Linked DNA regions of Larkinella insperata. The protein of the gene in region 1 binds, or shares a complex with, the protein of each later gene. Links are inferred from orthologs where the notes say so. Each region holds a gene or a part of one and is shown in the gene's direction. Other genes may lie near its edges. The genes, in order: tsaD and tsaB.

Evidence for each region.
Region 2: the proteins of tsaD (region 1) and tsaB are in contact, whole or in part, in a solved structure (PDB 4WQ4), measured with the Escherichia coli proteins. The link is inferred for Larkinella insperata from one-to-one orthologs.

The regions. Positions count from the first base shown.
Region 1 is NZ_CP110973.1:4,243,636-4,259,121, forward strand. The notes cover bases 7,436-10,299. They hold tsaD (tRNA (adenosine(37)-N6)-threonylcarbamoyltransferase complex transferase subunit TsaD), read left to right. Parts: upstream 7,436-8,301; coding sequence 8,302-9,297; downstream 9,298-10,299. Other genes in these bases: OQ371_RS17140 (translocation/assembly module TamB domain-containing protein), read right to left, coding at 7,436-8,142; OQ371_RS17150 (MOSC domain-containing protein), read left to right, coding at 9,333-10,169; OQ371_RS17155 (endonuclease/exonuclease/phosphatase family protein), read right to left, coding at 10,193-10,299. In the rest of the region: OQ371_RS17115 (isochorismate synthase), read left to right, coding at 1-557; OQ371_RS17120 (hypothetical protein), read right to left, coding at 611-769; OQ371_RS17125 (hypothetical protein), read right to left, coding at 837-1,100; OQ371_RS17130 (efflux transporter outer membrane subunit), read right to left, coding at 1,407-2,807; OQ371_RS17135 (hypothetical protein), read right to left, coding at 2,967-3,260; more of OQ371_RS17140, read right to left, coding at 3,493-7,435; more of OQ371_RS17155, read right to left, coding at 10,300-11,005; OQ371_RS17160 (purple acid phosphatase family protein), read right to left, coding at 11,042-12,268; OQ371_RS17165 (RagB/SusD family nutrient uptake outer membrane protein), read right to left, coding at 12,418-14,148; OQ371_RS17170 (TonB-dependent receptor), read right to left, coding at 14,171-15,486.
Region 2 is NZ_CP110973.1:1,796,807-1,812,230, forward strand. Bases 6,382-9,183 are described here. They hold tsaB (tRNA (adenosine(37)-N6)-threonylcarbamoyltransferase complex dimerization subunit type 1 TsaB), read left to right. Parts: upstream 6,382-7,337; coding sequence 7,338-8,030; downstream 8,031-9,183. Other genes in these bases: OQ371_RS07325 (S41 family peptidase), read left to right, coding at 6,382-7,262; OQ371_RS07335 (DUF2480 family protein), read left to right, coding at 8,080-8,595; OQ371_RS07340 (hypothetical protein), read right to left, coding at 8,596-9,183. Outside these bases: prfA (peptide chain release factor 1), read left to right, coding at 1-699; excinuclease ABC subunit UvrB, read right to left, coding at 750-2,777; OQ371_RS07305 (hypothetical protein), read left to right, coding at 2,935-3,195; OQ371_RS07310 (M61 family metallopeptidase), read right to left, coding at 3,249-4,712; rpmH (50S ribosomal protein L34), read left to right, coding at 4,837-5,004; rnpA (ribonuclease P protein component), read left to right, coding at 5,088-5,513; more of OQ371_RS07325, read left to right, coding at 5,601-6,381; more of OQ371_RS07340, read right to left, coding at 9,184-9,381; rnhB (ribonuclease HII), read right to left, coding at 9,458-10,048; OQ371_RS07350 (vWA domain-containing protein), read right to left, coding at 10,154-11,164; OQ371_RS07355 (hypothetical protein), read right to left, coding at 11,171-12,163; OQ371_RS07360 (DUF58 domain-containing protein), read right to left, coding at 12,160-13,026; OQ371_RS07365 (DUF4296 domain-containing protein), read left to right, coding at 13,167-13,601; hemG (protoporphyrinogen oxidase), read left to right, coding at 13,598-14,923; OQ371_RS07375 (polyprenol monophosphomannose synthase), read left to right, coding at 15,014-15,424. UniProt on the Escherichia coli protein: Required for the formation of a threonylcarbamoyl group on adenosine at position 37 (t(6)A37) in tRNAs that read codons beginning with adenine.

The DNA.
Region 1 (15,486 bases):
CCGGAACCCAGTCGGCGTTTGATTCCGAAGGACGCCCCAAACGGCCGGCCGACGCGCCCTGGACGCAGAAAGAAATCGAAGAACAGGCGCTGGTTGGCCGCTATATTATTGGTTGCTTCAAGAAAATCCGGATTCGGGAATACATTGAAGAAGGGCCGCGAACGGTCGTTGCGGGTAATCTGATGCACCTGCGTTCCGATTATTCGGTGGATATGCAAGCCGTTAATTTTCCGCAACTGGGAACCGTAATGCTGCGGCTGTTGCACCCGACTTCGGCAGTTTGCGGAATGCCGCGCGAAGCCGCTCAGGAGTTTATTCTTCAAAGCGAAACGCACGACCGTGAATTGTACAGCGGCTTTCTCGGGCCGGTTAATATCTTCCGAAACGAAGGCCCGGAGTCGCACCTGTTTGTGAATCTGCGCTGTATGAAGCTTGAGGGGCAGGAGGGAACGCTCTACGCCGGAGCCGGGCTGACGGAGGATTCCGTACCGGCTAAAGAATGGCGCGAAACCGAGCTGAAGTGCGATACCCTGTTGTCGGTCGTTACCAAATCTTGACTGACCATTAAAGCGTTATGAGTTCGCAACGGGACTCATAACGCTTCATGCCTTTATTCGCGTGCTCCTTCGGCCGGATCATTGGGTGCCCGGTGGTCATCCGTGGTGCGGTCGGCCTGCGCACTCACGCCCGGCGATTCAGAATCCTGATCTTCATTATTTTCCTGATCCTGCAATTCTTCTTCAGGCTGGTTGGTTTCCTTGGGTTCCATCCGTTGTCTGCGTTTATCGATTGGGTAAATGATGAGCGTTCTGCTAATTACTGGTTACCGCCGACAACTAGAGTTCGTCGTCGTCGTCATTCTCATCTAAATCTTCATCCAGTTCCTCATCATCCTCGTCGATGGTGAGATCTTCCTCGTCATACTCTTCGTCATCGTCCGGACCGGTTGGCATGGATGCCGAGCCGCCGTAACCGCTGCTGCTCATTTCGCCCGGGTAGCTGGCTCCCGACTGTTCCTGGTTACGGGTGGTGGCAGTAGTTGAAAAATCGAGATCCGTTGCTGCGGTGCCGTTCGGGTCCATGTCAGCAGTCGTTGGCATTTCGATGGTTTGGCGTTCCATAATTGTTGTATTAATTGATTAGAGTGAAATAGAGAAGAAACACCACTTAAACCCGCCGGGTCACAGAAGGTTTGAAAGATTCGTGCGCTTTAATGGAATGGGAAAATTTCTTTTCAGAATCGAATGAGACTTTTCTTTTCGCACGAAAGAATTAGTCATTGATTATGGCTTCTTTTGCCCTCCGACTTCTCCTTATTCACCCTCTGAACGGGTTCACAACTCCGTAAAAAAGAAAAGCAGGAAAGAGACCGCTCTTTCCTGCTTTTCTTTGAAAGTTGATCGGCTTTAGAAACTTCCCCCCAACGCCTTGAGCAGGGCCACCGTATAAGAAGCCCGCTGCCCTTGCAGAATAACTAACTGACGTTCGGAATCAAGCACGGTCCGCTGGGCGTCCAGAACTTCCAGGAAGGTTGTCAAACCTTTTACATATAGCTCGCGGTTCAGCCGTTCGGTGTACCGGGCCGATTCAAGGGCAATGTTCTGCGCGTCGATCTGCTGACGGGTATTCTGGAGGTTATCCAGTGCCGTTTCTGCTTCGCGTTGGGCCGTCAGAAACCGCTGTTGATAAGCCGCGTCGGCAGTACGGTATTGTTGCCGGGCCAGCGCGACGTTCTGTTGATTGCGTTTGCCTTCAAAAATCGGTACGCTGGCGTTGACCCCGAGCAGATACGTCATACTGGCCGGAAAAAACAGACCCCCAATCCGCCCCGTCAGCGTTCCGCCCGAGCCCAAAAGGTTGATACGGGGATACAAAGCCGAGCGGTTGACCTGAATCTGTACATCGGCCACCTGCGTCTGCTGTTCGGCCTGCAAAAGATCCGGGCGACGGCGGAGTTGGTCGGCGGTGATGGCCGCAAACGGCAAGTCCGGGAAAACCGTTCCCAGCCGGCCGGGCGCTACTGCGAAGGTGGCCGGGTTTTGCCCGCAGAGGTTCGACAACCCGTTCACCAATTCGGTACGGCTGCGCTCCAGACCCAGCAAAAGAACCCGGATGTTGGCCAGATCGGTTTCGGCTCGTTTGGCATCAATTTCGTTGGTCAGACCCGCCTGAAAACGGGCGCGGATTATGGAGATTGTTGAGTCGCGCAGGTTGATGTTCCGGCGGACCACGGTTTGTTCGCTGTCGTTGGCGCGGATGAGGTAATACAGCCGGGCAATTTCCGACGCAACGATTAATTGAGTGATTCGTACATCGGACTCCGACACCTGCCGTTGCAGATCCGTCACCCGAACCGTGTTGCGGATGCGTTTAAACAAATCGACTTCGTAGCTGGCATCGATCGGCAAAATCTGAAGCGTATTAAGTTGCAACCGGGGCAATCGTTCGCTGGCCACCGGAACCGCCACCGGACGGTATTCTGACAGGCTCTGGGTGCCGAAGTTCAGGCTGCTGCGGATCGAAGGCACCAGATACGACTCGGCCACCCGCACCCGAATCCGGGCTTCTTCAACCCGGCTGACGGCCACCCGAATATCGGGGTTGCTGGTCAGGCCCAGGTCAATCAGTGAATCGAGCGTCACATCCCGAAAAACCGCCCAGCCATCGCGTACCGGGTCGACCTGTACAACCGCCGGGGCCCCTGACCCGCCGGGGGAGCTTCCCGACGATGCTACCGATTGGGCGAGGGAAGCCGTAATGCTAAACCATAAAACCGTAAGACAACTGTAACAAACTGCTTTTCTCATACTTTTTGTTTTGTGGGCAAATCTCGGCCCCGCAATTGAATTCAAACCTGCTGCTTTGCTCTGTGCCGATTGCTGGGATTGGTAACTACCTGGTTCTGCAAGCTGACCCGTCTTCGAGTGTCGTACCAAATCCGGATGCGTCGCATGGTGGTGGATGAGTTACGTAAGGAACCTGTCTGTAAAATTCCGACGGTAAACCGATGAAAGCAAACGGGTTTTGGTTTTCTGCGTATTACCGCCAACAAACAGGCTTTCTTTCCGATCAGATGTCTGAATAAGACCGGTACAAACGGCGATCGTATAAACATTGCCAGCCGTAAACACAGAAATAGGAATGCGTAGGAAATGATCGATGGGTAGCCGGACGAAGAAAATGCCACTTGTAATCCGAATAAGCAATCCCAATACGGCGATGATGGGCTTCTTTTCAAGCGCTGAACGAACAATCCACATGAGTTAGTACGGAAAAAGAGGAATGCTGTACGAATCGAAACTTGGATGGAATAGGGAGAGATGGCGCAGAACCGGATTAGCCTGACAACACTATTCTACTTTATAAAGGTTTCGACAACCCCATATAGTTATGTTAATTCTTTAAATAGCCAAGTAGAATTCTGCGTATGACCACCAAAGTTTGAAGATTAAACGCATTTAAATGAATCCGCAAGCCAGCTTTGTCAGTGAATTAAAATTGATCGTCCTCCCGGCTCTGTAGGGCGGAGGTTGCCGTAGCCGGTGTTGGTACGGGCGTAGAAGGCCGTTCGATGGGCGTAGGGCTGGGCTGCACCCCGGGGCGGGGTGGCTCCGGCGCCGGACCAAACAGGCGGTTGAACGAGCGGGTATACTGGATACTCATACCGCCCCCGGTGGTGAGCGTGCCGTAGGTAGTGGCACTGTAGATACCGAGCTGGTTCTGGTTCCGGTTATACATTTTCAACCGGAGCTTTCCGTCGGGCGACAGCCAGTATTCCAGTGTCCATTCGCCCAACAAACTGGCAACGCTGGTCTGATTCTGGCCGTAGGTAAACCCGCCGTCCCGGCTGATCCGGAAGCGGTCGTTGAACCGGTAGGAGAACCGAAACTGGAGATTATTGACCATGTTCTGATCCAGGCCGTTCAGCGAAACGCCCACGTCGAGGTTTTTGTCCAGCGTAGAAGCCAGGCGGCTGATCTGGTTCGAAATCAATTCGCTCAAACTGTTGGTCAGACCCGACCCCACCATGCTGTTGGTCGTCGCGGCCGGATCGATCAGGCCCATGCCTTCGCCGGGTGCCAGCTGACTGAAGAGCAGAATACTGCTCACCTGCCGCCCCAGTTCCTGATCGTTGCTCTTCAACCGGGATTCGAAAGCGGCCACGGCCTGCCGGAAATCCGGCTGCTGCGGGTATTCTTTCACTTTCAGGTCGTAAGAAATGTCGGGCTGCAAAAGCCGGCCGTTGAGGTTGATCAGCAAATCAACCGGATACCGGCGGTTGCGGTCGGGGTTGTTGGAGTTGCTCGAGGAATAAAATTGCAGAATGGGGGCCAGCGACGCGTACTGCGTATACGCCGTCTTGACGTCAACCATCGCTTCGTAGGGATCGCCGGTCCAGGTGATGCGGCTATTGGGTAGCATCTGAAACCGTTTGTTGATCACGTTTTCGAAGGTGAAGGTGTACTCGCCCTGCTGAATTTCGTACGCACCGGTCATTGTGAAATCGCCTTTGGTATCAATCCGCATGGCCAGCTGCCCCGTGCCATAGGCTTTGATGATGTCGCCGGTCTGGCGGTCAAGCTGAATTTCGCAGTACGCATCCGGCGTGATCGACAGGTTGAAATCCATGCGAATGCCCGACAGATCAACCACCGGTTCGTTGGGGCGATTCACACTGTCGCGCCGGGCCGGGTTTACGTTGATAAACCGGATTACTTCTTCCTGCGAAACCGTCGCGGCCTGGTCGAGCGGAATGTAAATCCGGGTTCCGCGGTTGCTGGTGACGTTGGCCCGAATCGCCAGGTTGTCGAAAGGCCCTTCGATGCTGGCCCGTCCGCTGGCAACGGCGGTGCCGTAGAAGTCTTCGTTGTCTTTCAGCGTCGTGTTCATGATCTTGAAGTTCTTCATGTCCAGGATATTCATATCCACCGTGAAGTACTTGAAACCGTCGTGAAAAACACCGCCCCGCAGGGTAGCACGGCCCCCGTTCAGGTCTGTCAGCACCATGTCGCGGGCAACAATCTCGTTGGGGCCAAAATAGATTTTATCCGAAAAACCAACATCGGCTTTCAGGTAATCAAGCGTCAGTCTGCCGTTTGTAATGTCAACTGTCCCCCCCAGAACCGGACTTCTGGCGGGCCCCTGAATGGTAACCGTACCGCTGGCTTTGCCGCTGATGTTCGTGCCAATTCCCTGCAGGAAGGGTTCCAGGATCTGGAGGTCGGTATCCTGCAGAACGGCTTTCAAATCCAGGGGGTCGGCCGCCGATTTGCTCGGGGTATAAACGCCGGTAATGGCCAGCACTTCGCGGTCCAGCCGCCGAATCCGAGTGTCCAGATTGATCCGGTTCGACTGGTCGAGGGTGCTGCGGTTGACGACATTACCAATCAAAAAATCGTTGTACTTCAGCGAATCGATGGTGATATCGCCGTTGAGCAGGGGCAAGCCGTACAGGCCCCGTACGGCTACTTTGCCGTTGGCAAGGCCCGCAATTCGGGTGTTGAATACCGGGTTAAGCGTCGACAGTGCAAAGTTTTTGGCCTCAACCTGCAGGGCTTGCAACGAATCGCGCGATACGTTGCCGCTGATCGAAATCTGCTGGTTCAGGTTGGAAACCGCCAGGTTCCGGACGGTAATTTCCGGACCGACAAACCGGATCAGGTTTTCGGGCGAAATGGCCCAGGTGCTGTCCAGCAGCCGAAACCGCGAACGTTCGAGTTCAATGTCAATGGCGTCGCCCTTAAACGTCAGCGAACCGTTCAGGTCGGCGCGGTTGGTGCTTTTCTGCTGTTGTAGGCTCGTGGTGAAATCGATGTGATTAACGTCCCAGGATGCTTCGGCCTGTAGTTTTTCGGTAGCTGCCAGGGAGCCGAATTGCTGCTGATTGGAATTGATAATCAGCGACGCCAGGACGTCCGGAGAGTTAACGTATTTCGAGGTATTGAGGTCAATCGTGCTTTTGTAAAAATTATACTCGTCCAATTTCAGTGTATCAACCGTTCCGTTGACGGTCAGCAGCGACGTCTGATCCACCCCGAAGCGCCCTTCGAGCCGTGTATTGGGCGACACGTACAGCGACGGGTACACCAGCGCCAGCAGCGGCTGTGAGTTTTTCAGCAAAAAGGCGTAGTCGATGTTGTAGGGCGAAACCGGTACTGGCTTGCGGAGTTTTTGCTGGTAATACGCGGCCAGTCCGGCGGCATTTCCGGCAAAATTCAACCGGTATTCCTTCGCGATCCGGTTCAGGTCGTCGGCGACCTGCGTAAGCTGGAAATTACCGTTCAGATCCGCATCGAGGTAATCCGAATTGATGGAAATCGAACGCACGCTGTCGGTCATCGACGACGCCAGAAACAGGGTGTCCAGCACCAGGCTACGCTTCCGGTAGGTCATGGATGTATTCAGCAACCGGGCGTTCCCGACCAGCTCATTAAGCGTGTTCCCCTCCAGTTTTACGTCCAGATCACTCCGGACCATCAGGCTGTCGTCGAGCAGTTTGGTCGCCAGAAAGTCGGCTTTCTGGACCGTGCCTTTCACCTGAAACTGATTTTTGGCGCCCCGCAGGTCGAACTCGCCGTCGAGGTTGAATGTCAGGTTGGTGTCCTGAACGCTGACCAGACCGCGGAAAAACGATTTCTGCAAGTTACCCTTGACCACCATGTTGCGGTAGTTGTACTCACGGAAACCGACGCGGCTGAACCGGGCGTTCAAATCCAGCGAACCGTCCTTGATGGTCAGTCCCCGGCCTTCAAACGTTCCCTGACCGTCGATGCGCTGCACCAGTTCGGGCCGGTCGATGAGCGAACCCACGTTGACGTCCGTCAGCTTCAGATTGCCCCGGTAGGTAGTGGCCCGGTCGCCGTTGAGGTGCAGGGCCAGGTCGCCGGTCACGGTGCCAATGCCGGTGCGGAAGGTCCCGACGGTTTTGAAGTCGATAAACCGCCCGGCGTAGGTGGCGGCAAAGCTAACGGTGCCCAGTTTGCGGGCGATCTGATTAAAAGCTGAGTCGGAATAATAGGGCCGCAGATCGGACATGTTAACCTGCGAGGGTTTAAACCGAAAATCGACCTGCGTATTGACGTCCGTGTCCGGTAGTCCTTTGAACGACAGATCGCCCACCAGCCGGCTCCGGCGGTTCTGGCCAAACCGGATATCGGCGTTGGTGACCTTAAAATTCCGGATGTACCCCACGTAATCACCCGATGCCTGGGCCACGTCAAAGTTCTGGTCGAAGTAGGAGGTGAACGGGGCCAGGTCCTGCGCCCGAACCACGGCATTACGCAGGCTGGCCCGCATAATTACCTGATCATTGAATTCGTTGAAGGCCGAAAAACTATCGTAGGAGAATACCAGTCGATTGCGAACCGTAGAGCCATTGATGCGGGCCAGCAGCCCGTCGAGCCGCATTTCCTTGGCGCAGTAGAGGAATTTGGTATCGAGCCGGTGAATGCGCAGACTGGCCTGTTTTTCAACGCCTTTCATCCGTTTGATGTCCACGGAAATGGTGTCGCCCAGCAGCAGAAAATCCTTTAGGTTGGCACTCAGGCCGTTGACCACAAAGTGGTTGTAGTCGAACCGGCGGCCGCTCATAGCCGGTTTGCGCTGGTCGTGGTAGGTGAACTTTCCGTCGATCAGGGTGGCTTTGCCGATGGTAAACGGCACGTTCTGGTTGGGAATAGACGGTTTGGTGGTGTCGCGGGTCAGTTCGCTGATGCGGGCCAGAAAATCGTCCATGTTGAGGTTGCCGGTTTTGGCGTCCTTCACCAGGACCACGTCGGGTTTATAAAGCAGCACCTCATCAAGGTGAATGTCGCGGCTGGCGTTGTTGATCAGCGTTTCGAGTTCGAGCGAAACTTCGAGCCGCCCCACGTTGATCATCGGTTTCAGGTCGCGGTTCCGAATCGTAACTTCTTCGAGGGCAACGGAATTAACCCAGATGTTGGGAAAGGAAAAGTTAATGTCAACTTTTTGAATATCAACCGGAAACAGGAGTGTTTCGGAAACTTCTTTAGCGGCATACCGTACTACTTGCGTTTGTACGGCTGGTATTTGCAGGCTAACCACCACAATTCCGACGGCCAGCAATACAACCAGAACGGTGTAAAGCAGCGTCTTGAGAAGTATGGTGAAGAATGACCGCATTTAGCTCTGATGAACAAGTAACAATGTACAATAAAAAAGAACAAAATCTACCCGTTTAGACGTACTGTTGGGGGTAAAGTTTAATCAAGTTCAGCGGGTTTTACGGTTCATTCTTCATCGTCCATTTTTCATTACTCCAAGATTCATTAATTTTGAAAAATGACAATTCTGGCAATTGAGTCTTCCTGCGACGAAACGTCGGCTTCCGTGTGTGTTAACGGAAAAATACAATCCAATGTTGTAGCTACGCAGTTAATCCATGAACAATACGGTGGTGTTGTCCCCGAATTAGCTTCGCGTGTGCATCAGCAACGGATCGTGCCGGTCGTCAAACGGGCTTTGCAGGAGGCAAATATAGAGAAAAACGCGCTAAATGCCGTTGCTTTTACCCGCGGACCCGGTTTGCTGGGTTCGCTGCTGGTCGGTACGTCCTTTGCCAAGGCCCTGGCGCTGGCGCTGGATGTACCGCTCATCGAAGTGCACCACATGCAGGCCCACGTGCTGGCTCATTTCATTGATGAACACCGTTCTCCCCGGTTTCCGTTCCTGTGCCTGACGGTGAGCGGGGGCCACACGCAGATTGTGCTGGTGCGCGATTACCTCGACATGGAAATTATCGGCCAGACGCAGGACGATGCCGTGGGCGAAGCGTTTGACAAAACCGCCAAGCTGCTGAACCTGCCGTACCCGGGTGGGCCGCTCATCGACCGTTACGCCCAGCAGGGCAATCCCACGGCTTTTTCGTTTCCGGACGTGGAAATGCCGGGCCTGGACTATTCGTTCAGCGGGATCAAAACGGCTTTTTTGTATTTCTTGCAAAAGCAAACGAAGGCCAATCCGGATTTTGTCACCCAGAACTTACCGGACATCTGCGCCAGTATGCAGCACACGCTCATCAAGATTCTGCTGACTAAACTGCGGAAAGCCGCCCGGCAGACCGGTATCCGCGAAATTGCGCTGGCGGGCGGGGTATCGGCCAATTCGGGGCTGCGGGCCGCGCTGGCCGAGATGGGTCAGCAGGAGGGCTGGAACGTCTACATTCCGAAGTTTGAGTATTGCACCGACAACGCGGCCATGATTGCTATGGCGGCTCATTTCAAATACCTGAAGGGCGAATTCACCTCGCAGGAAGTCAGCCCGCTGCCCCGTTGGTAAAATGTCCGCTAAACTGATATGTTTACTTGCACGCCATGAATACACCCGTCTTAAAGGAAATCTGGATTTATCCCATCAAATCGCTGGGCGGTATTTCGCTCACCGAAGCCGCCGTTGAACAAAAAGGGTTTCAATACGACCGCCGGTGGATGCTGGTGGAGCCGAACGGAACGTTTTTGACCCAGCGCGAAAATACCGTCATGGCACTGGTGAACGTGGAACTGACCGACCACTCCCTGCGGGTTTACCACCGCCACCGCCCAGACGATGTGCTGGAAATTGCGCTCGGTCAGACCTCCGGAGAAGCCCTGACGGCCTACGTTTGGGGGAAGCAGGCCGTGGATTCGTTGGTGGTGAGTCCGCAGGCCGACGAGTGGTTCAGCCGTCTGCTGGGTTTTCCGTGCCGGTTGGTTTACATGCCCGAAAACTCGCTGCGCCCGGTTGATCCGGACTACGCCGAACCCGAGGATGTGGTCAGTTTTGCCGACGGGTTTCCGTATTTGGTCATCAGCACCGATTCGCTGGACGAACTGAACCGCCGGGCGGGGGAGACGCTGGAAATGATCCGGTTTCGGCCCAACCTGGTGGTGTCCGGTACGAATCCGCACGAGGAGGAAAGCTGGTACCATTTTCAGATTGGCGATCTGACCTTCTACGGGGTCAAACCCTGCGCCCGTTGCGTGCTGACGACGATCAATCCGGAAACCGCCGAGAAAGGCAAAGAGCCGCTTAAAACCCTGGCCACTTACCGACGGCTGGACAAAAAGATTTTGTTTGGGCAAAACGCGCTGGCCGAAACGACGGGAATGCTGCGCGTGGGCCAGTCCGTTACGGTGCTGGAACGGCGCCCGGCGCGGTTGCCCTTTCCGTGATCAACCGGCGCCCGGGCCGTGGTTTAGTTTACCTGAAGCTTCACCACCACCGGCAGGTGATCGGATGCGTACTGCTCGTCAATCACCTGCGTTGACAGCGTTTTGAACGTTTCGCCCGGTTTGTACATGATAAAATCAATCGCCCGACTGGGATTAACCACCGGAATGGTCGGGGCGCAAGCCTGACAACTGCGGACGAAATGCCCGTCCAGAAACTGGATTACCCGGCTGTCGGCCTGGGCGTTGAAATCCCCACCCAGAATCATGGGCAGATCCGACTTTCCGAAGTGCTGAACGATTTGTTCGGATTGGGTAAGCCGGTTGGGTTCTTTCAGGTCGAGGTGGGTACTGGCAAAAATGATTTTCCTGCCTTTGGCAATTTCCACCGTCACGGCCGCGATGGTGCGGGTTTCGCCCCCGATGGCCGGATCGACGGGGAGAATAAACCGGGTGGAATCCAGAATGGGAAACCGCGACAGCACGGCCACACCGTAGTCGCCCCCCTGGTGATCGATGGCTTTCGAAAAAAAATAGTGCATACCCGTCAGCCGGGCCAGTTCCCGCGCCTGGTTGACGCCCTTGCCCGAACGCTCCGTATGGACGTCCACTTCCTGAAGGGCCACAAAATCCGGTTTTGCTTTCGTGATCACCCGGGCGATGGCGTCCACCTCAATTTTGGCCCCGGCCGAGGGAGGATTGCAGTGGTGAATGTTGTAGGTCATCACGGTCAGGGTCTTTGCCTTCCGGCTGGGGCGGTTGGTTGGTTTCGGAGTTCCGTTGTGGGCAAAAGCGACGGTCGAAACCAGGGCTAAAAGGGCGAAGAGGGCTTTTTTCATGTGTTTGAATGAAGGTCAGGATGCGTGCGGCAGTTTTCAGGTTCTGGCTTTTTTCGGAAGGGTGTATGTACTCACAACCTCGCCATCATCCCGAATCATTTTCAGGTGTAGTTCTTTGGTCGTTGCGTGCAATTTAATCAGCGTGCGGTTACCTTCCAGCGGACCACCGCCGATGACGATGGGGTAGTTGTGATCAGCATCCGGGTTGTGCGTACCGTAGCGGTGCGTATGGCCCGATAGCTGGAGATCGATTTTGGCCTTATTGAGCAGCGGACCGAACACCTCCCGGCAGTGCATCGGGCCGTGCCAGTCGCCAGAATGGTACGGGGAGATGTGAATCAGCACAATCCGGAACGGGGCTTTCTTGAATTCCGGGCTTTCAATTTCTTTTTCCAGCCATTTCTTCTGCGTTTCCCGGTAACGATCGAAGGCCGACAAGCCGCCGTATTCCACGCTGTCGTCGGTTTTGTCTTCGCCCGAATCCAGCACCACAAACCGCACCGGGCCGCGGGTGAAGGCGTAGTAGTATTTGTTTTCGGGGTAAGCGTAGTAGGCCGGAATCTGGCGGGCGAAGCTGCCCCGGCATTCGTGGTTGCCCTGCGTCAGAATGAACGGAAACTCGGTGGCAAAAATATCGACCGACGGTTTGATCAGGTGCTCGACCATCTGTTTTTCCTCCGTTACCCAGTCGAAGCAGTCGCCGTTGAAAACCACGAAATCATAATCCCGTTTGTTGCCCGTGTAGCCGTGGCGGTAGAGCAGTTGCGGAATGATCTGCGGGCGGTCGTGGATATCGTTGAACACCACCATTTTGAATTCTGCCTCGTTGTCTGCCGGGGTTTTAAAACCGTACAGCGGGCTGCTGATGGTTTCCCCAAACTCGACCTTGGAGCCTTGGTAGCCCAGGATTTCGGTGGAAACAATTTTGTACTTGTGGCTGGTCCCCGGTTTCAGGCCGGACAAGGTGACTTTGTTAATCCGGTTGTTGGCTTCGATCAGGCCGTTGGTGTAGCCAAACTCCCGTTTGCTGGTGTAGGTTCCGGCTCCGTATTCCACCCAGCTAAAGCAATTTTTGTGGGTTATCCACATGATGGTTACTTCGGTCGTGCCCAGATTCTGGAGGTAGGGCCCCACCACGAAATGATTTTTCTCTTCCAGCGGAGCCGCAGCCGACGGTTCGGTCAGGGGGGAAGAAACGGGGATCAGGCTCAGCGCCCCGACCCGCGACATTTTTTCAAGAAACGATCGTCTGTCTGCCAGCATGAGTCGCCAGGAGTTTAGAAGTTATTGGTTTCATTTTACCGCAGAACCAATCCCGCCGGGGTTGAGCTGGATACCCTCGTGTGGGGCTTGGGACGGCCCCGGATGCCATCCGGGGCCGTCCAGCGTCAATCCTTGCCGGGGTGTTTGGTTTATTCCCAGTTTGGGTTTTGGGTTAAGTTCGGATTCAATAGGCGCTCCTGCTTCGGGATGGGGTAGAGGTAATCCCGGGCTTCGTTGAACTTCTTGTTGATGTGCCCGTTGACCACGATGTTGCCCCCTTTGTTGCCGTTCTCGAGCAGAATTTCGCTGCCCAGTTTCAGGAGTTGAGCGCCCGATACGGTTGGTTTGGTTCCTTCATAAATGACCAGGTCAACCTTGCCGTTCTTGTCCAGGTCGTAGCTGCCGGGTCCGGGGAAATACATCCCTTTGTAAGTTTTGGTCAGCAACTGGCCTTCTTTCCAGCGGATGATATCGTCCCAGCGAAAGAAGTTTTCCATCACCAGTTCGACGCGCCGTTCCCGCCGGATCTCCAGAATTACCCCAGTATTGGGGCCGCTCAACTGGGTGTACTGCTGCGCCTGGTAGGGGTCCGGGTTGGCGTTAGCCGCGGCCATGTTGATGGTGGGCATTCCCACCCGGTCGCGGGTCAGTTTGGTGGAAAGATCCAGATCGGCCTGCGTCAACGTACCCCGTTCGGCTTTGGCTTCCGCGTAGTTGAGCAGTACTTCGGCGTACCGGAAAATCGGCATGTCGGTGATGTCTTTGTTGAACGTATCCCATTTGGGGGCGGAAACAAACTTGATCAGTTGGTAGCCGGTCACCGTCGCGCCGAATTCCGGCACCAGCGGAGTGGTTTCCCCAATGCGGGTGTACCCCGGCGTGCGGATGGTCTGCGACAGGCGCGGGTCGCGGTTCTGAACTTCCTCCGCGAACTGCATGGTTTCGTAACCCTTGATGTCCGTAAAGCGGGTTCCGTCGGCCATCAGGTAGCTGTTGACCAGTTTCTTTTCCAGCCCCGGCTTGCCGTACGAAGCCGTCATGGTGTAGTAGTTCAGGTTGTGGTAAACCTGCAGCTCGTCGCTGAAATCGCGGGCCAGAATCACCTCGTCGGCAATGGCGTTGTCGGACGAAAACAGCTTGAGGTAAGCCGTCGTCGGGGTGGCTTTGTAGATCGTGTAGCCGCTGTTTTTCATTAAGTCCTCGGAGGCCGCAATGCTTTCATCGAGGAATTTATCCGCGTTCGGCAGGCTGAACTCTTTATGGTATTTCCGAAACGTTCCTTCGTAAAGGGCAATGCGGGATTTCAGGGCCAGGGCGGTCCACTTGGTCACGGTGTTGAGTTGCCGGGACGCATCCAGGTTGGCGATGGCGTAATTGATGTCGGCCATGACCGAATCCATCACCATCGTTCGCGGATCGCGCGCCTTGGTCAGCATGTCCTGGTCGGTTATCTCAATCGTGTGTGAATACCAGGGCACGTCGCCAAACCGTTTGACCACGCCAAAGTAAAAATGCGCCCGAAAGAACCGCGCCAGCCCGTTGTACTTGGCCACGGCTTTTTTATCCGGACATTTACTGGAGTTCGCCAGAAAGTAATTGATGTTACGCAGGTTGCTCCAACTCCAGCCGCCCCCGCTGGTGGGCACAATCCGCGTGCCCTGCAACTCATCGCGCAGGCTGTTTTTGACGACATTATCCACATCTTCGTTGTACACGTCCTCGGCCGAGGGCAGGGCGTTGTAAAACGAATTGGTGTAAAGCAACAGGTCATTTTCGGTGTTGAAAAACGTCTCGGGCGAGATGGCATCCTGCGGCAGCAAATCCATGTCACAGGAAGCCAGGCCGAGACAAATAGCAAGGAAGCTTATGATTTTTTTCATGAAAATACGGAGTAAAATCGGTTTAAAACGTGATGTTTAGGCCCGCCGAAAGGGTTTTGGACAGCGGGTAGGTCCGTCCATTGGTGCCATCGCCATCCAGTTGTTCCGGGTCAATGTATTTGGTTCTTAGCGGGGTGAAGGTGAGCAGATTTTCGCCACTCATGTAAATGCGGGCGTAGGGAATCCGGATTTTTTTGGTCAGGGTCTGCGGAAGCGTGTACCCAACTACCAGGTTTTTCAGCCGGAGGTACCCAATGTTCTGGATATACCGGTCGTTGGGCGAGTTGAGGTCTCCACCGCCGTTCAGGGCCGTATAGCCCCGCAGAACCGGGAAGTAAGCATCCGGATTTTCGGGCGTCCAAACGTCATCTTCAAAATGTTCCGGAATGAACGAGTAATACGGGCGGGAGTAGGGCCCCCAGAACTTATCGGCATTGGGGCCCGGGTACCAGTTACGACGCAAGATGCCCTGAGTCAACAGCGAAACATCGAACCCGTTCCAGGACGCCCCCAGATTAATACCGTACCGGTAGCGCGGACGGCTGTTTCCGATGATGCTCAGATCGCCGTGGTCGGCCAGCGTATTCGCGCCCTGGTCGATTTTGCCGTTGCCGTCCAGATCGATAAACTTCAGGTCGCCCGCCCGCAACTTACTCCATTCACCGGGAGCACTCAACCGCTGCCGGTTTACCAGGGTCTGATCGACGGTATAGGCCTGGGCCTCTTCATCGGTTTTGAAGTAGCCGTCAATTGAATAGCCCCAGATCTCGCCGATAACTTGCCCGACGTAGCGGCTCGACAGAATTTTGTTTGGGTTGTCGAATTTGGTAATGGTCGATTTGGAATCCGACAGGATAAAAGAGGCATTGTAAGAGAGCGTTTTACCCGCCACTTTGAATTGATCCCGCCAGCCCAATGACAACTCAAAGCCTTTCGTACGCAAATCACCGGCGTTCTGGGTTGGCACCGTTGCGCCGTAGACGGCGGGCAGCACCTGACCCGGTATGAGCATGTCCGTGGTGTTCCGGATGTAAGCATCCAGCGAGAAGTTCAGGCGGTTTTTCAGCAGATCGGCATCCAGACCCAGGTTGGAAGTCGTGGCTTTTTCCCAGGTCAGATTCGGTGAAATGGGATTGGGACTATCGACGTAATACAGTTTCTGGCCGTTATTGATCCAGCTTGACTGCGCCGTTGGCATGATCGACACATAAGGATAAAAGCTGGACGAGTTCGTATTGGAAGGCAACTGATTGCCCAGCGTTCCGTACGACGCCCGGATTTTCAAATTGTTGACTACGTTCCGGACCGGCTCAAAAAAGTTTTCTTCGCTGATCCGCC
Region 2 (15,424 bases), 2.4 Mb from region 1 along the record:
TTTGCCGGCGATATGTTCCGGATGTACCAGCGTCTGTGCGACCGCATGGGCTGGCGGATGTCGCTGATGGACTACACGGAAGGCACATCGGGCGGTTACAAAGAAATTATTGTTCAGATCGAGGGCGAAGACGTCTATGGCAAGCTGAAATTCGAGTCCGGTGTTCACCGCGTGCAGCGCGTTCCGGCCACCGAATCGCAGGGCCGTATTCACACCTCAGCGGCCAGCGTGGCGGTCTTGCCCGAAGCCGAGGAAGTGGACGTTCAGATCAACATGAACGACATCCGGAAAGATACCTTCTGTTCGTCGGGCGCGGGTGGACAGTCGGTCAACACGACGTACTCGGCCGTTCGGCTGACGCACATCCCGACGGGCCTCGTTGTGCAGTGCCAGGATGAGCGCTCGCAGTTGAAAAACTTCGATAAAGCCCTGACGGTATTGCGGTCGCGGATCTACGAAATTGAGTTGCAGAAACACAACGACGAGATCAGCTCACAACGCAAATCGATGGTGGGCAGCGGTGACCGTTCCGACAAAATCCGGACGTACAATTACCCGCAGAGCCGCGTCACCGACCACCGCATCGGTCTGACGGTCTACAACCTGCCGTCGGTGATGGATGGTAACATTGATGATTTCATTGACCAGCTCCGCATTGCCGAAAACGCCGAACGCATGAAAGAAGCCGCCGTGGCTTAAAAACGATTCCCGGCCGAAAGCCGCACGGCTTTCGGCCGGGAGAAACCACCTTATACCTGAGCTGTTTTCAGACGATCGCGCAACTGAAACAGTTCGTCCCGCAATCGAGCCGCTTCAAGGAAATCCAGTTCCTTAGCGGCTTTTTCCATTTTGGCCTGCGTTTCCTTGATCACCTGCTCCAGGTCGTTTTTACCCATATACTGCACCACGGGGTCGGCCGCAATCTGGATTTCATCCGGTTCAATGTAAAACTGCTTGGCGGCCGGACGCGAATCCGCCACTTTGGTTTGCTCCAGAATGGCTTCCCGGGATTTCAGTACCGTTTTGGGCGTAATACCGTGTTCGAGGTTGTAGGCCATCTGGATTTCCCGCCGTCGGTTGGTTTCGCTAATGGCTTTTTCCATCGAACCCGTAATGCGGTCGGCATACATCAACACCTTGCCGTTGGCGTTCCGGGCGGCCCGGCCAATGGTCTGAATCAGCGAACGAATGTCACGCAGGAACCCTTCTTTGTCGGCGTCCATAATGGCTACAAGTGATACTTCCGGCAAATCAAGCCCCTCGCGCAGCAGGTTCACGCCCACCAATACGTCAAAAACGCCCAGCCGCAGTTCTCGCAGGATTTCGACGCGATCCAGTGTTTTTACTTCCGAGTGGATGTAGCGGCCTTTGATGCCCACCCGCTCCAGGTACTTGCTTAGTTCTTCGGCCATCCGCTTGGTCAGCGTCGTTACCAGAACTCGTTCGCCTTTTTTGACCCGGCTGTCGATTTCTTCGAGAAGATCGTCGATCTGGTTCAAACTCGGTCGCACCTGAATTTCGGGATCGAGCAGCCCCGTCGGACGAATCAACTGTTCGACCACGACGCCTTCGCTCCGGCGCAGTTCATAATCGGCGGGTGTGGCGCTGACGTAAACCGTCTGCGGGGTCAATTCCTCAAACTCCTGGAACGTAAGCGGCCGGTTGTCCAGCGCCGACGGCAACCGAAAACCGTAGTCTACCAGCGCTTCCTTGCGGGAGCGGTCACCGCCCCACATCGCCCGGATTTGCGGCATTGTCACGTGGCTTTCGTCCACCACCGTCAGGAAATCATCCGGAAAATAATCGAGCAGACAGAACGGCCGTTGCCCCGGCATCCGGCGGTCGAAATACCGCGAATAGTTCTCAATACCGGAGCAGTAGCCTAATTCGCGCATCATCTCGATGTCAAACTCGGTGCGTTCCTTAATCCGCTCGGCTTCCTGATGGCGAAACTCCGATTCAAAATACCGTATTTGAGCCACCATGTCGTTTTGAATTTCGCCAATGGCCATGTTCAGCGTATCGCGGCCAGTAACGAAAAGGTTGGCCGGGAAGATCGCAATCATCCGGTCGTCGGCAATCTTCTTGCCCGAAGCCGGGTCGATGCGCTGAATGGCTTCCACTTCATCACCGAAGAAAATAATCCGGTAGGCAAAGTCGGCGTAACCGGGAAAAATATCGACTGTATCGCCTTTGACGCGGAACGTACCCCGCGTAAACTCCACCTCCGTCCGGCTGTACAGGATCTCGACGAGTTTGAAAAGGAACTGGTTGCGGCTGATGGTTTCGCCCACGCCCAGCCGCACGATGCTTTTCTGGTATTCCGTGGGGTTTCCGGCACCGTAAATGCAGGACACCGACGCAATGACCACAATATCCCGCCGACCACTCATCAGGGCCGACACCGCAGCCAGCCGCAGTTTGTCGATCTCTTCGTTGATGGCCAAATCTTTTTCAATGTACGTATTGGTCGTCGCGATGAACGCTTCGGGCTGGTAGTAGTCGTAGTACGAAATAAAATAGTGAACGGCGTTTTCGGGAAAAAACTGCTTGAACTCGCCGTAGAGCTGGGCCGCCAGCGTTTTGTTGTGGCTCAGTACGAGGGTTGGGCGGTTGAGCTGGGCGATGACGTTGGCCACGGTGAAGGTTTTTCCACTTCCCGTAACCCCCAGTAGCACCTGCGCCGGCTCGCCTTCCTGAAGGCCATTGACCAGCTTTTCAATGGCTTGTGGCTGGTCGCCAGTCGGTTTAAATTCTGAAGTCAGCTTGAAATTCATAACAAGCTAAGATACGAAAAAATAAGAACGGAAACAAGATCGGTTTTAAAGATAACGACGCGCCGACCCATTTGTTAGCACCCGCCCCAATCCGTCGTTTTCCTGAACAACTTGTCTGCCTGTCAGTTATTTTACCAGTTACTCAACGTCATTGATTATGAAAAACAACCTGAAAAACGGAAGCCGGAGCCTGACCGCGGGGCTAGGAGTTCTGCTGACCGTATTTATTTTAAGCTGTAATTCCAAGACCGAAAATACCGGATCTACTTCGGACTCGGCCGCGGCCGCTACCGATACGAGCATTATGGGTATCCAGGGCGATACCACAACCAATACGCTCGAAGGCCCACAGGCGCGACCCAGTGACACCGCTGCGGGACAGACTCTCCCGGAAATGCGCGCCACCAAGAAAGAATAAGGAGTGCTTCATCAACGCTGACAACGCCGGATTGGCTGTCAATTTCGGTGTTGTCAGCGCTGATTAGTCAGCCAGCGAAAGCGGTCTTCAAGTCCTTCAGAACCGTCAATCTGCACGAGAAAAACCGCGGGTGCACTCCCTTGATCCGCAGCGTCGGACTCCAGGCTCAGGCCAACAAAAGCCAGGTATTCGTTCAGCAGCGATTCGAGCGGTTCGTTGCCGAAGATGCACCGATCAAAATACCAGTCGAGCGGTTCGCCAGCGACTTCTTCCGCAACAGCCCGGTAATCGTCGAGCGTGTAACCGATGAATGGCTTTCCGAACCGTTCCCACATTAGCCGCATCACATCGTCGAGCGATCGGGCGTGGTTCCGCTTCCGGCGGATGTGTAAATCCAGAATCAAGGCAACGGTCGCTCCTTTGTTGTAGACCGAAACTTTACGATTAGGCACCCCTTTGTCATACCCATCGAGCCACAAATCCCAGGAGGATTCGGTCAGTGACTGAAAAGCCCGGCCGTTGGCTTCGAAATGCCGCTTCAGCAACACCTGGAGTTCTTTCAGGTAAGCCGCATCGTCGAAAACATTCGACCGCCGGAGCATCACATCCCCGTAATAGGTGGTCACGCCCTCGGCCACAAAGCAGGTCGTGAAGTAATTCTCTTTTGTGAAATCGTAGGGTAGCAACTCCGCCGGGCGAATCCGGATCACGTTCCAGGCGTGGAACAGCTCGTGCGACGAAACCCCCAGCAAATCCGTGTATAAACCTTCGCCTTCGTCATTTGGCCCCAGCACCAGCATCGTTGAGTTGCGGTGTTCGACCCCGTGGTAGAAGGGAGTCGTCAGAATCAGGGTTAAAAAATGGTAGTCTTTTTCCGGAAACTCGCCAAAGAGTTGGACCTGCACTTCCGAAAACCGCTGAAAATCGCGTTTGATGCGCTCCCAGTCGGGTCTGATAGCACCGTTGATCCAGATATGGAAAGCCGTCTCTCCGACTTTGTACTCCGCATGTTGCAATTCCGGCGAAGCGATCAGCGGGCAGTCGACCAGTTCGTAAAAATCCGTTGCACTCAGGAGGTTGGGGGCGGTTGGTTTTAGTCCGCAGGCAATTTCCCAGGTATCCGGAATGACCAGTTCGAGTGTGCAGGGTTCGTGCAAACGGTCATCGGCGTACAAGCAAAGATTGACCGGATTGATGTACAGCAGCCGGTCGTCGGCAAAGCTCGTTCCGGCGTTAACGGTATTGCTATAATACGTGTAGCGGGCCACCAGTTCGGAAGCGCCTTCGGTCTGCACCCGCCAGCGGTCTTTGGTTATTTTTTCGAACGAGAGCGGATTACCGTTCTGGTCAAAGATTTCAAAACGTTGAATATTTTTGGCAAAATTCTGCAGTTCATAACGTCCGGGGCGCCAGGCGGGGAGTTGCAGCTCGACGGTCGGTGACGAAACACCCGTCAGGAAAAACTCAATCTCGATAGTCCGGGACGAAGGATTGCTGGAAGAAATACGATAGTGCATACCGGCGAATATAACCCCTTGTTGATGAAAACACTAAATATCGTCAGCAAAGTTGCTTCATTTCGAAACATTCCCTACCTTTGCAGACTCATTTGAAAAACAGGCATCCAAGATATACTAAGTCATGAAAAGAACGTTTCAACCTTCGAACCGTAAGCGCCGGAACAAGCACGGTTTCCGCGAGCGCATGGCATCTGCCAATGGCCGCCGAGTGCTGGCCGCCCGTCGCAAAAAAGGACGTCATCAACTGACGGTTTCGGACGAGAAAAAAGGCGACCGGTTTAAAATCTAACTCGTTTAAAGTTTAGGGTTTAAAGTTTAAGGTTCGATACAGTAACCGTAAACCTTAAACTTTGGACTTGAGCTTTAAGCGACATGAAGCAAACGTTCAAGAAATCCGAACGGCTTTGCAGTAAAAAAACCATCGGACAATTGTTTCAGAAAGGTAGTGCGACCACGCGGACGTTCTACCTTTTTCCATTTCGGCTCCTCTACATGAACGACCCCAACCGGAGCCTTCCAGCCGGGGATGATCCAACTGGGGGCCCTCCAGCCCGGGTTGATCTCCTGCCCGCCATTCTGATTTCGGTTTCCAGCCGGAATTTCAAAAAAGCCGTTGACCGCAACCTCATCCGCCGGCGCGTTCGCGAAGCCTATCGCAAAAATAAGGCGCTGCTGTTCGGCACGACCGAGAAACCAAAGCAGCCCCCGTCTTATATTGTTTTTTTATATACCGCCCGCGAGAAAATTTCGTTTGAAGAAATAGAAAAAAGTATGAAATTAGCTTTAGCGCGGATATAGACAAAAGAGGTGAGATCGTAGACAAAAGATGAACTACGGTTTGCGGGGTCTTTTTTCTCTTGTCTTGCGTCTTTAATCTATAGAATTATGTTTACGCGCAAACGTCTGACCGTCGCCCTGGGCGCGACCCTCCTGGCAGGAAGCCTTGGTTTTTACTCGTTCCGCAACGACGACCGGTTCTTTGAAATCGCGCGTAACCTGGATATTTACGCAACGCTGTTCAAGGAATTGAATCTGTATTACGTGGACGAGCTAAACCCGAACCGCATGGTGAAGTCCAGCATCGACGCCATGCTGAAATCGCTGGACCCGTATACTAACTTTTTCGCCGAAGACGAAATTGAGGATTACATGACGATGACCACCGGGCGCTACAACGGCATTGGTGCGTTAATTGGTTCGCGGCAGGGACGCAGCATCGTCATGATGATTTACGAGGGCACACCGGCCGAGAAATCCGGCCTGCGGATTGGCGACGAAATCGTCAAAATCGACGGAGTCGATATCAAAACCCGGCGCGAATCAGATTCCGACAAGCTGCTGCGCGGGCAGACGAATACGGCGGTGAAGTTGACGGTGAAACGGTTTGGAAACAATTCACCCATTGATCTGAACGTGACGCGCGACGTGGTAAAAATGACCAATGTGCCTTATTACGGCATGATCACCGGCGACGTAGGCTACATCGATCTGAAAGATTTTACCGGAACGGCTTCGCGCGAGGTGCGAAACGCCTTTACGGAACTGAAGGGCAAAGGCATGAAAAAGCTGGTGCTGGACGTACGCGAAAACCCGGGCGGCTTGCTGAACATGGCCATCGACATTGCCAACATCTGGCTGCCGCGCGATTCGGAGATTGTAACCACCAAAGGTAAAGTAACCGAATGGAACAAAACGTATACGGCTTTGAACCCGCCCCTCGACCTGGAAATTCCGATTGTGGTGCTGACCAACAGCCGGAGTGCCTCAGCCGCCGAGATCGTTTCCGGGGTTATTCAGGATTATGACCGGGGTGTTCTGGTGGGGCAGCTCACCTACGGCAAGGGACTGGTGCAGACGACCCGGGAGCTATCCTACAACACGAAACTGAAAATTACGACGGCTAAATATTACATTCCGAGTGGCCGTTGCATCCAGGCCATCGACTACAGCCACCGCAACCCCGACGGCAGCGTGGGCAAAATTCCCGATTCGCTGAAAACTGCGTTTAAAACCAAAGCCGGGCGCCCGGTTTACGACGGCGGTGGCGTAACCCCCGACGTTCCGGTAGAAGCCGTGGCACCCGCGCCGATTGCGCTTAGCCTGACAAACAAAGGGTTTGTTTTCGATTATGCCGTCAAGTACCACCACGATCATCCGACGATTAAGCCCGCCCGGGAATTTCACCTGACCGACGCGGAATATCAGGAATTTGTAAACTGGCTGAAGGATAAAGAATACGACTATACCACACAGGTTGAGAAGGATCTGGGTACGCTGGAAGCTTCGGCAAAGAAAGAAAAATCTTTTAACCAGATTCAGGATCAGCTTAAGGCTCTGCGGACGAAGCTTTCGCACAGCAAAGATGTTGATCTGGCAACGTTCAAAGGGGAGCTAAAAACCCTGCTCGAACAGGAAATTGTGGCTCATTATTACCTCCAGAAAGGCATGAAAGAAGCTTCGTTCTCGACCGATCCGGAAATTAAAGCCGCCCTCGACCTGTTCAGCGACATGAACCGGTATCAGTCTATTTTAAAAGGAAAACAGTAGCTTTATAGTGATGCGTTATGAATGATGAATTAGTATGTTACTCTTTTCATCATCCATGACGCATCATTCATTTCCATGTCCCTCATTCTCTCCATTGATACCTCCACAACCGTTTGTTCAGTAGCCTTGCACCGCGGTGGGGCGCTGGCGGCCTGTTACGAACTTTTTACGGAAAAATCCTCGTCGGGGATGCTGACGACGCTCATTCAGCATACCGTGCAGCACAGCGGTCATCAGCTGTCGGAGCTGGATGCCGTTGCCGTTGCGAAAGGACCGGGTTCGTATACCGGGTTACGGATTGGCGTTTCCACGGCCAAAGGGTTGTGCTTTGCGCTCGATAAACCCCTGCTGGCGATCGATACGCTTAAAGCGATGGTTTGGCAGATAAACGGTTTTTACCCGGGCTCTTACGCCCTCTGCCCCATGCTCGACGCCCGGCGAATGGAAGTCTATTGCGCCGTTTACGATCCCGAAGGCCGGGTGATTCAGCCGACGTCGGCGCAAATCATCGATGAATACGCGTTTGCCGATCGGCTGGCTCAACAGCCCGTCGTGTTTTTTGGGAACGGAGCTGCCAAGTGCCGGACCGTTTTATCCCACCAGCCCAACGCTGTTTTCCCGGCACAAATTGTTCATCCGTCGGCCAAAACCGTGGGGCAACTGGCGGCTCTTGCCTACGAACAGGCGCAGTTTGAAGATGTCGCCAACTTCGAACCGTACTATCTAAAGGATTTTGTGGGAACCAAGCCGAAGAAATTGGTTGTTTAGCAAGCATACTTACGGGTAAAATCCGTGTTTACATTTGGGCTTTGGTATTATGGAAACGGAAGAGATTGTTAATCGAGTGACCAAAAGTGGTCTGGTAACGCTGGATCTGGAAGATTACTACCACACCGGCGAACGGGTTGTCTACGATCTGAAAGACAATCTGTTCATGGGCATGATTTTAAAGGAAAAAGACTTCCGCGACTTCCTGAAAGCCCACGACTGGAGCCAGTACGACGGCAAGAATGTGGCCGTCACCTGCTCGGAGGACGCCATCATACCGACCTGGGCCTACATGCTACTGACCATTTACCTGGAACCGCACGCCCATACCGTTGTTTTTGGTTCGCTCCAGGATTTGGAAGAAAAACTCTATTTCGACGCCATCAACCGGATCAATATCGAAGACTTCCGCGACAGCCGCGTGGTTGTCAAAGGGTGTAGCAAAGTGGCGGTACCGACGGCGGCTTACGTCGAAATTACCCGGCGGCTGCGGCCCGTTGCCCAAAGCATCATGTTCGGCGAACCCTGCAGTACCGTGCCCCTGTACAAGCGCCCCAAACAGTAATTACCTGTTGTAGATAAATTCTTCTTTCCGACCATCGGGGTAAATCATCCGGACCGGATAACCGTCGGATCGGTATTCGTAACGGAAACGCGTCTCTTCCTGAACGCCCGTGGTTTGGTCAACTGCCTTCATCCCAACAATATTATTGGAGCTCATAAACCAGCTAATTTCGGCATCAACCCGAATCGGTTTGTAAGGGTTTGGGGCAGTATCGTATTCATACGTTGTCATATCCCCCGTAGCCTGAATTAGGTTGCCCCGGTTGTCGTAGGTAAAGTCCGCCGATGAAATAAACTTGTTATTTGCGTCGTACCTGTCTTGCCGAGTGATTCGTTTTTGAGCATCATATGCGAATCGGCTGGAAGACCGAAAATCGAACTTTTCGTTGTTAATCGTATAATATTTACGCTCCCGGATGGTCGTATCGGCATTGTAAACGGTTTCGCTGTAGGAATATAATTTCAGCGGCAGGTCCGAAACATAGGTGGATGACCAGGGAGGATTGGTGTAATGTTGCTCAACCCGGAGTGTATTGGCAGCAACCCAGCGAAAAACCAGTTTACTGTACAGCTTACCATCGGACCTGTTGCTCACAATTTCCTGAATGCGGTTATGCTGATCATACACATAGTGCGTGGATTCAACGGCCGTGGGTTTGGCTGGACTCCCGTAATAATCGTGTCGGATCAGGCGAATGGATTGGCCACGCGCCAGAACGGCATCATCATTCCGGCGGTCGCAGGCCGTAACCGCCACCAGCAGCAATAGAAATAAGACAGCTCTCATAAAAGTCTGAAGGCAAGGAATATAAGAACAAGATACCGGTATCTGGTAAAGCGTTGTAATCCCTCACAAAAAATCTTTACACTAACCGAAAACTCCGCCGGTGCCACCGGCACGGCCCAAACTCCTGAATGGCCCGGCGGTGAAACGGCGTTGGATACCCGACGTTCTGCGCCCAGCCGTAGTGCGGAAATTCCAGCGATAGCTTTTCCATGAGTTCATCCCGGTACGTTTTGGCCAGCACCGACGCGGCCGCAATGGACAGAAATTTGGTATCACCTTTAACAATGCAGGTGTGCGGAATCAGGGGGTAATTCACAAACCGGTTGCCATCCACCAGCAAATGCTCCGGTTTAATACCGTCTGCCTGGTTCATGATGGCGTCCAGCGCCCGGTGCATCGCCAGAAAACTAGCCTTCAGAATGTTAATCTGATCGATTTCTTCATTCGATACTTCCGCCACGGCCCAGGCCAGGGCGTCGCGCTGCAATTCCGCCCGCAACCTTTCGCGCTGAACCCGACTCAGTTGTTTCGAGTCGGTCAGCACCGGATGAACGTAATCTTTGGGCAAAATTACCGCAGCCGCCACCACCGGACCGGCCAGGCAACCCCGCCCCACTTCGTCCAGCCCCGCTTCAATGGCATTCGTATTGTAACAGGATAAAAGCATAATTTGATGCAGATCACAGAAGTCAGACAAAAGAAAGAGAAACATGGTCTTTTGCTTCTTGTCTGTTTGTCTCTAGTTGTTTGTCAATCCTCTTTATTCTTTGTTCTAATCTTCCAGAATATTTCCGAAAATGGTGTTTTTCAGCAGGAGGGTCAGCAGCAGAAAGACGATGGCCCAGTACAGATAAACGCGGTAAAAATCTTTGACATCCTTGTACACAACGGTTTTAACGGGCGCTTTTTCAAGCCGGTCAATTTCGTTGAAAACAGCCTGCAAACGCGTGGCATCCCCCGCCCGAAAAAAACTGCCGCTGCCGATGTTGGCGATGGTTGTCAGAATGCCCTCGTCCACGGTTACAGTCGACATAGCACTAACTACACTTGGGCGGGGTGGTCTACCGATGGCGACGGTATAAATCCGGATGTTGAACGCCTTGGCCAGCCGTGCCACCGTCACCGGGTCGAGGTTGCCCGCCGTGTTGTCGCCGTCGCTCAGCAATATCGTCACCTTGCTTTTGACTTTCGATTCGCGCATCCGGTTGATGCACACCGCCAGGGCACTCCCGATGGCCGTGCCGGACGTTTTGATCATGCTGTCGTCCAGGTCGTTCAGGTAGCTGTTGAGCAGGTCGTGGTCGGTCGTCAGGGGGCAGAGCGAGTAAGCTTCTCCGGCAAAGATGACCAAACCAATCCGGTCGTTCTGACGGCTTTTGACGAAGGCGCGGGCCACGCGTTTGGCGGCTTCCAGCCGGTTGGGTTTCAGGTCGGTTTCCGCCATCGACGACGAAATGTCGATGGCCAGCATCAGGTCGATGCCTTCGGCTACGCGTTCGGGCTGCTCCCGGATTAGCTGGGGCCGGGCCAATGCCATGAAAATAAGCGCAAGGGCGATGAAAAAACTAAGTGGTAACAAATACCGTAAACTACTGACCAGCGTTGGCTGAAGCTCGGCCCGGTTCAGGGCCACACTCAGCCGCTGTTTCGCGCGCCCCGACAACAACGTCCGCAGCCCGAAAAGCACCAGAATACCGGGTATGGCGTACAGATAGATCGGGTGCGCCCAGGTAAACTGGCGTAGCTGTGAAATTGTAAACCACTGGTACGAAAACCATTCCATGTTGTGTCAATCAAAAGTAGCTTCCTGGTGCGCTTCCACCAGATGAACGCTGTTTCGGCGGTAGGCACTGTCGGCCACCTCATTCAAAATGCGAAGCGACTGCTGGGTGTGATCGGAATAAACGCCACCGTAAATCACCCCGTCGATTTCTTTCAGAGCGTCTGCCAGCCGGTTATCCTGCACGAGTTCCGCAATTTCGCGGGTCGTCAGCGAGGTGAACGGCTTGTCCTCAATCCGTTCCATGTATTTCCTCCAGAGCACTACGGCCCGACCAGCGTCCTGGGGGGCGGTTTCCGGTCGAATGTTGCGCGTCAGGCGGTCAAACGAACGCTGAAAATTCACGTATTGCCGGTAGAGCTGATAACGCCGAATGCGGGTCCGAATCTTGCCGCCAAAGAACAAAAAAAGCAGACCTACCAAGGCGCAGAGGCCCATCAGAATAACCATCAGCAACGGATAATTCATCTGCTGTTTGAGTACCACCACCTTCGTTTGGGTGGCAAGCTGTAATGTATCGGGACGCTGGGTTTGAATGCGTTCGAGCAGCCGGACAGTATCCACGTTGGAACGAACCAGGGTGCAATCGGCGGAGGTACGGAGCAGCCAGACGGGTACCTGCAGCGTCTGTGTGGGTCTGGTTTCGAAGGAAATCAGGGTATAAACGGCACTGTCCAGACTGCCTTTCTCGCCGGTGGTTGTTGAAAAAATCGAAATATCCCGCACCAGAAACGGCGCAAAATGCCGGGCGGTATCCGGGAACAGCACATCCACATTCGACCGGTGGCGAATGCTCAGGGAATACTGAAACGGTTTTCCGATTTCAATGGTGTCGGTCAGAAACACGCCCGCTGGAGCCTGAGCCCGTGAGAACGTCAGGCACGAGCAAAAAATAGCAACGAACAACACCCTACGAATGGCGAGCTGGGCAAGAGGGCCGAAGAAAGAAAATCGTCCGGTCGGATGGTCAATGTAGTGCAATGCTTCTAACGTCAGCTTCATCGGGTTTTTCGGACGCGGAACAGTTCGATCAGTTGCGGCACGTAATCCGCCTGCGAATCAAGAGCGACGTAATCAGCGTTGTACTGTTTACAAAACCGTTCCAGTTGCTGCTGGCTTTGCCGGAATGTCTGCCGGATCCCGTTCCGAAAACTGGGCGAGGAGGTATTAACCCAAACGGTCCGGCGGCTTTCCGTGTCGTAAACCGGAATGATGCCCAGTCGCGGCAGGCTGGTTTCCCGCTGATCGTACATGTGAATCACCACCAGATCGTGCTTCCGGGCGAGGGCCTTCAGGTTGTGCTCGTACCCCGAATCAATGAAATCCGATACCAGAAAAACCACGCTTCGGCGTTTGAGCACGTTGAGCGTAAACAGCAGCGCATCGGCCAGATTGGTACGAATTGATTCCGGCTTGAGCTTGAACAAATTGACAATCAACTGATAACCGTGCTTCATGCTGTTCGACGGCTTCAGGTATTTTTCTTTCTGGTCCGAAAAACAATACATCCCCACGTGGCTTGCTTCCTTGATGGCCGACAACGCCAGCACCCCGCACACTTCCCGGGTCGTGTCCAGTTTCGAGCGGGCTGCGGTTCCAATTTCCTGCGATGCACTGACGTCGACAAGAAAGAACACCGTCTGGTCTTTTTCTTCCCGGAAAATCTTGACGAAGGTTCCGTGGCCCTTCGACGAAACGTTCCAGTCGATTGCCCGCACGTCGTCGCCGTACTGATACGTCCGCAAGTCACTGAACTCCAGACCGGAGCCTTTGAAGATCGACCGAAAGTTACCGCGCATCTGAGAGTTTACGGCTTTCCGAATCCTGATTTCGAATTGATATAGTCTTGCCAGAAACTCGTGCATCGTTGTTATAAGGGCGAAACGTTGCTAAAAATTTTGTTAAAAACCCGTTTGCAAAGAATCGCAGCGTTTCACCGCGTGTTATTAAGGTCAGGATTCCCGACATTTGTATTCCAATGCCAGCTTTGACAAAAATAACGAAAATGAACGCGCAACAGTGCTTCCCGTTTCGACAATGGGGATTGTTTGTGCTCATCACGCTGCTGACCGCCTGTCAGAACCAGCCGGTGGAAGCGCCCAAGAATCTGATTCCGGAAGATAAAATGGCCCGGATTCTGACCGAGATTCACCTGGCCGAAGCGCGGGTTACAAAGCTGAATCGCCTGTCGCAGGATAGTAATACGCTGATTTACAAACGCCTTGAAAAACAGATTTTTCAAAAATTTCAAGTTGATACCGCTGCTTACTCAAGGAGTTATTCTTACTATGCCTCCAATCCGGAACAGTTTGCGACGATTTACAAGCAGGTTACGGAAGAATTGGAACAACGGAAGAAACCAGCAGACAGCAGCAGTACCAGCAGCAACAGCGGACGGAAAAACCGGCTCCCGGTCCGGCTTAAAAATCTGAAGAAATGATTGCAATCATTGGAGCGGGCATATCGGGTCTGACGCTGGCCCACGAACTCCAGAAAAACCACGTTCCCTACCGGTTGTTCGACCGCAGCAGCGAACCGGGCGGTGTTATGCACTCCCGGCGGGAAGGAGATTACCTAATCGAAATCGGACCAAATACCCTACTCGGCGATGCAGACCTGCTCAATTGGTTCGACCAACTGGGCTTGACCCCGGAGATTTATTTTGCCAAATCCGTTAGCAAGGCCCGGTTTATTTACCGCAACGGTGCCTACCAGCAGCTTCCGTCGGGCCCGTTGTCGTTACTATTTGGTCGGTTTTTCAGTTGGGAAGCCAAAAAAGCCATCTGGCGGGAGCGCTCCAATCGCACGGTTTCGCCCCCCGGTGAAACGCTGGGCGACTTTATTCGCCGACGGTTTTCGTCCGAACTGGCGGAATACGCCCTGGCTCCGTTTGTGGCCGGTACCTACGCCGGAGACCCCGATCGGTTGCTGGTATCCGAGACGTTTCCGGTGCTGCTGGAATACGAAAGAAACTACGGCTCGGTTCTGAAGGGGTTTATGAAAAATGCGGGTTCGGCGGGTCGCCGGCAGGCTTTTACCTTCCGCGACGGGCTGCAAACCCTGCCCAGAAAGCTGGCGGCCCAACTGGATGCCCTCAACCTGAATGATTCGGTAACGCGGCTGACCCAAACCGACAACGGCTGGCAACTGGAAGCGCAAAGCGGTTTGTATGCAGCGGATACCGTGGTGCTGGCCTGTGAGGCCGGGGCCGCTGCAAACCTGCTCGAACCGATCCGGCCCGAAATAGCAACGCTGCTCCGACAAATCGACTATCCGCCCATGACGGCGGTTCACTCGGTGTATAAACGCGCCGAAGTGCAACACCCGCTCAACGGTTTTGGTGGGTTGAACCCGCGCGTGGAAGGTCGGTTTGCCGCCGGTCACATCTGGAACAGTTCGCTGTTTGAAGGCCGCTGTCCGGCGGATGAGGTGCTGTTTACCAGCTTTGTGGGGGGGCGTCAGAACGCGGATCACGTTCAGCATCCGGATGCGGTCATTCGCCAGCGGGTTCATCAGGAATTGGTTCAGGCATTTGGCATTCAGGCCAGCGCCCCCCAACGGCAGTGGCTCAGCCGTTGGGAACGCGCCATTCCGCAGTACGACGCCCGGATTGTACCGGTTCGGGAGCAGGCCCCTAGCCTTGAACCGGATGGTTTGTATGTGTGTGCCAACTGGTACCGTGGTCTGAGTCTGCCCGATTGTATCCGGAAAGCCAGAACGCTGGGTAACCAGTTGTCCAGGTTAAAAATCGCTGAGAATTAATGGGTTTTAACAAATTTTAAGACCAGAATTGTATTAAAACGACTTTTTTTTGGTTATTTAAATAACGTTAGACCTTAACCCGGTTGTGCTTTGAAAGAATGCTTAGTGGTCATTCCGACCTATAATGAAATCGAAAACATCGAAGCAATCATTCGAAAGGTGCTGAGTTTGCCTGTGCCCTTCGACGTACTGATTGTCGACGATGGTTCACCCGATGGCACGGCCCGACGGGTGATGGAATTGCAGCGTGAGTACGGCGCCAGTGAACTACCCCTACGGCTCCACCTTCTGGAGCGCAAAGGCAAACTAGGGCTGGGGACGGCTTATCTGACCGGTTTCCGGTGGGCGCTGGAGCACGGTTTCCACTACGTCTGCGAAATGGATGCCGACTTTTCCCACAATCCCGATGATCTGGTGCGGCTCTACCATGCCTGCGCCGACGGTGGCAACGACGTAGCCATCGGTTCCCGGTATATCACCGGCGTCAACGTTGTCAACTGG